DNA from 2 places in the Pseudomonas kielensis genome. Region 1 is predicted to be linked to the other one. Evidence: predicted binding sites of a transcription regulator. Region 1 holds the regulator's gene; the other holds the start of a gene.
The links. The regulator FliA, encoded in region 1, starts transcription of late flagellar genes. The targets are predictions, from matches to a motif close to CTAAAGTTTNNNNNNNNNNNGCCGNTAA.

Region 1 (2,398 bases):
CTGCGCGACGTGCTGCTGCAGGGGCCCGGCGGGATTCGTATCGTCCCGGCTGCCTCCGGAACCCAGAGCATGGTGCACCTGAGCCCGGCCCAGCACGCGGGCCTGATCCAGGCGTTCAGCGATGTGGGCGACAACCTCGATGTGTTGGTGATCGACACCGCGGCAGGGATCGGCGAATCGGTGGTCAGCTTTGTTCGCGCCGCCCAGGAAGTGCTGCTGGTGGTCTGCGACGAGCCGACCTCGATCACCGACGCCTATGCCCTGATCAAGCTGCTGAACCGTGACTACGGCATGAACCGCTTCCGCGTGCTGGCCAACATGGCGCAAAGCCCGCAGGAAGGGCGCAACCTGTTCGCCAAGTTGACCAAGGTCACGGACCGCTTCCTGGATGTCGCCCTACAATACGTCGGCGCGGTGCCCTACGACGAAAGTGTGCGCAAGGCGGTGCAGAAGCAGCGCGCGGTGTACGAAGCCTTTCCTCGCTCCAAATGTGCCCTGGCTTTCCGGGCCATTGCGCAGAAAGTCGATACCTGGCCATTGCCCGCCAATCCGCGTGGGCATCTGGAGTTTTTTGTGGAGCGCCTGGTGCAACAGACTGCGGGTCCGGTGCTATGACAGCTAGCGGCTACAACCTGTACAAGCAGTCGGCGCGTGACGCGCAGTACGAGCTGATCGAGCGTTACGCGCCACTGGTAAAACGCATTGCCTATCACTTGCTGGCGCGTCTGCCGGCCAGTGTGCAGGTCGAAGACCTGATCCAGGCCGGGATGATCGGCCTGCTTGAAGTGTCGACCAAGTACGACGCCAGCAAAGGCGCGAGTTTCGAGACCTACGCCGGGATCCGCATCCGCGGGGCGATGCTCGACGAGGTCCGTAAAGGTGACTGGGCGCCACGCTCGGTGCACCGCAATACCCGCATGGTCAGTGACGCGATTCGCTCAATTGAAGCTAAAACCGGACGTGACGCTAAAGATCACGAGGTTGCGGCCGAACTCCAATTGAGTCTCGACGATTATTACGGGATTTTGAATGACACCTTGGGCAGTCGCCTGTTCAGTTTCGACGACCTGTTGCAGGACGGCGAGCATGAAGGGCTGCATGAGGATGGCGCGAGTGCTCATCTCGAGCCGTCGCGCGACCTGGAGGATGAACGCTTCCAGGCGGCGCTGGCGGACGCGATTGCCAATTTGCCGGAGCGTGAGCGACTGGTCTTGGCGCTGTACTACGACGAGGAGCTGAACCTCAAGGAAATCGGTGAGGTCCTGGGGGTCAGCGAATCGCGGGTCAGCCAGTTACACAGCCAGTGCGCAGCCCGTTTGCGGGGGCGTTTGGGAGAGTGGCGAGCGCGCTGACAGCAGTGTGGGGACACTGCGAAAGACACTGCTACAGCTTCACGCTGGCGCGGTCATCATCCGTTGTGCTCCAAACCGTCGTTGAGTGCTCTGCCTGTTGATTGAATGGCGTGCCCAGGTGCTGGGCGCGTTTAAGACTGCTTGGAGGTCGAATTGGACAAGAACATGAAAATCCTCATCGTTGATGACTTCTCAACGATGCGGCGGATCATTAAAAACCTGTTGCGTGACCTCGGGTTCACCAACACGGTCGAGGCAGACGACGGCACTACCGCCATCCCTATGCTCAACAGCGGCAGCATCGATTTTCTGGTCACGGACTGGAACATGCCGGGCATGACCGGTATCGATCTGCTGCGTCACGTGCGCGCCAACGAAAAGCTCAAGCATTTGCCAGTGTTGATGGTGACCGCCGAAGCCAAGCGCGAGCAGATCATCGAAGCGGCCCAGGCCGGTGTAAACGGCTATGTGGTCAAACCGTTCACTGCCCAGGCGTTGAAAGAGAAGATCGAGAAGATCTTCGAACGCATCGGTTGATGACTGGCGCTACGGGGGAGCTATGGAACAACGAGAGATTTCACAGGGCGATTTTGAATCGACCCTGAAAAAACACGCGGTCGAATTGGTCGAAAGCCTGGAAAAAGGCAAGTTCGGCGACGCCGTGCAACTGATCCATGAGCTCAACCAGACCCGCGACCGTGGCCTGTACCAGGAAGTGGGCAAGCTCACCCGTGAGCTGCATAGCGCGATCGTCAATTTCCAGATTGACCCGAACATGCCGCAAGCCGAGGAAGTCTCGCAGATCACCGACGCCACCGAGCGCCTGGGGTATGTGGTCAAACTGACTGAGGCGGCGGCCAACCGCACCATGGACCTGGTGGAGAACAGCACGCCGCTGGTCAATGCCCTGGGCACCGATGCCCAGGCGTTGAGCGCGGACTGGGGGCGTTTCATGCGCCGTGAAGTCGGGGCTGAAGAGTTCCGCGAGTTGGCCCGGCGCGTCGATGGCTTCCTGAGTCGCAGCGCCAACCACAGCCAGGTCGTGG
Region 2 (2,398 bases), 1.1 Mb from region 1:
TCTTGTCCGGCGCCAGCTCCGGCGAACCGCCGAGGTCGATGACGTACGGCGTACCGCTCTCGGTGAAGCCGATCGGGTCCTTGAAATAGCCGGCGATGGCGATCTTCTGCTCCGGCGTGGCGGTGGACAGCAGCCACAGCACCAGGAAAAACGCCATCATCGCCGTCGCGAAGTCAGCGAACGCGATTTTCCAGGCGCCCCCGTGATGCCCGGCCGCGATGCGCTTGACGCGCTTGATGATTATCGGCTGATTGTTTTCCATGACTCAGCGACCGCGAACTGCTTGTTCCAGCTCGGCGAAGCTAGGACGGTGCGCCGGGTACAGCACCTTGCGCCCGAATTCCACCGCCAGCGACGGCGGCATGCCGGAAGCCGAGGCCACCAGCGAGGCCTTGATGGCTTCGTAGACGTTCAGCTCTTCCTTGGCGTCGTGGGCCAGGGAATGGGCCAGCGGACCGAAAAAACCGTAGGCGGCGAGAATACCGAAGAAGGTCCCCACCAGTGCCGCACCGACGTGCAGGCCGATAGACTTCTGGTCGCCCTCGCCGAGCGAGGCCATGGTGACCACGATCCCCAGTACCGCCGCGACGATACCAAAACCGGGCATCGCATCGGCAATGCCGTTGACGGCATGGGAGGGGTGTTCCAGGTCTTCCTTGAGGCTGTACAGCTCCATGTCGAACAGGCCTTCGAGCTCATGGGGCGCCATGTTGCCGGAGGACATGATGCGCAAGTAGTCGCAGATGAACGCGGTCATGCGTTCATCCTTGAGCACCGTCGGGTACTTGGCAAAAATCGGGCTGGCGGCGGCGTCCTCGATATCCCCTTCAATCGCCATCATGCCTTCGCGGCGGCTCTTGTTGAGGATCTCGTAGATCAGGCCCAGCACCTCCAGGTAGAAGGCATGGGTGAAGCGTGTGCTGAACATGCTCAGGGACTTCTTGAGCACGTGCATGGTCATGTAGCTGGGGTTGGCCTGGAGGAATGCACCCAGGGCTGCGCCGCCGATAATCAGCACCTCGAAGGGCTGGATCAGGGCGGCAATCTTGCCATGGGAAAGCACGTATCCGCCGAGCACGCTCGCGAATACGACGATGATGCCGATAATTTTAGCCATAGGTAGAAGGTACTTACTTAAGTCGGGTTCAAGGTCATATTCGGAAGTTAAACAATCTCTTCTTCTACTTATCGGCAAAACTGCGCCAGACTATAGCCAGTTATGGCGAAAAGCCAATTTGCCCCGCCCCGGGCGTGTTTGAAGTCAACGATGATCGCGTCCGACCATGGTTAATGAAACGAACGTCCCAACGGCAATCCCCTCTACCCTGCAGGACTGGGTCCAGCGCCTCGACGCGGTGGTCTTGCCTGTCCCGCAGGCCAGCCATGACCGCGTGAGCAAAGCCATCAACAGCAGTCGCAGCTCCCTGCGCGATATCGCCGACTTGATGCAAGGCAGCCCGGCCCTGGCCCTGAGCGTGATCCGCGAAGCCAATCGTCACGCCCGCGGCAGCCTCAGCGAACCCTGTGAAAACCTGGAAGTAGCGCTCAATCGCCTGGGCCTCAAACGCACCGCCGAACTCCTGGCGCGCCTGCCCGCCATGCCCGAGCGCGATATCCCGCCGGCACTGCGCAAACTGCAACTGATCAGCCAGCACGCCTCGCAACAGGCCAACGGTTTTTTTGCCAGCCGCCTGGCGCGCCTGTGGCAGGACATCCACTGGGGCAGCCTGTTGTTCCTGGCCCCTCTGTGGCCGCTGGCCCTGAGTCATCCGCAGTTGCTCCAGGAATGGGAACGCCGGGTGATCCACCAGGGCGAATCAGCGCGCAAAGTCGAAAAACAGCTGTTCGGGGTGCGCCTGCTGGAACTCTGCCAGGTGCTGGTAGAGCTGTGGCACCTGCCCTTCTGGGTCGCCCAGGGCTATCGCCTGCTGCTCACCGAACAACGCGAACTGGTGCAAGTGCTGCACATTGCCCGCGACGCCGACCATCCCCTGCGCCAGCAAAACCGCCTGGATGACGACCCGACCCTGCGCCGCTGGCTCAACCAGCCCGCCAACAGCGTGCTGCTGGCCAACGGCCTGGCCTTGTCGGCCCAACAGTCCTGGGTCGGCCCGCACACCCTGCGCTGGCAGTACCTGACCAGCCTTTACCTGCAGATGCCGATGGATGAGGTGCAACAGCAACAGCACCAACAGGCCGTGCAAAGCGCGCGCAACCACGGGCAGCCCGACCTCTGGCACCCGGCCGAGGCGCTGCTGTGGCCCTGGGGAGAAGGCCAGGGCCGCGGCGAACAGACTCCCACTGCCCCCTCGGCCGAAGACCTGCAGCGCTGGCGCAAGCACTGCGCCCAACTGCTGGCCGAGCCGAGCCCGTTCAGCAACGCCCTGCACCTGACCAC

Region 2: motA (flagellar motor stator protein MotA) is a predicted target of FliA. The motif match lies at 1,186-1,213, and genes of this name have one in related genera.

Annotation. Positions count from the first base shown of each region.
Region 1 covers NZ_CP130043.1:542,419-544,816, reverse strand. The annotation lists gene fleN (flagellar synthesis regulator FleN) at 1-615, shown strand, start outside; gene fliA (RNA polymerase sigma factor FliA) at 612-1,352, shown strand; gene Q1W70_RS02820 (chemotaxis response regulator CheY) at 1,518-1,889, shown strand; gene Q1W70_RS02815 (protein phosphatase CheZ) at 1,912-2,398, shown strand, end outside.
Region 2 covers NZ_CP130043.1:1,620,742-1,623,139, forward strand. The annotation lists gene motB (flagellar motor protein MotB) at 1-262, opposite strand, end outside; gene motA (flagellar motor stator protein MotA) at 266-1,117, opposite strand; gene Q1W70_RS07720 (HDOD domain-containing protein) at 1,284-2,398, shown strand, end outside.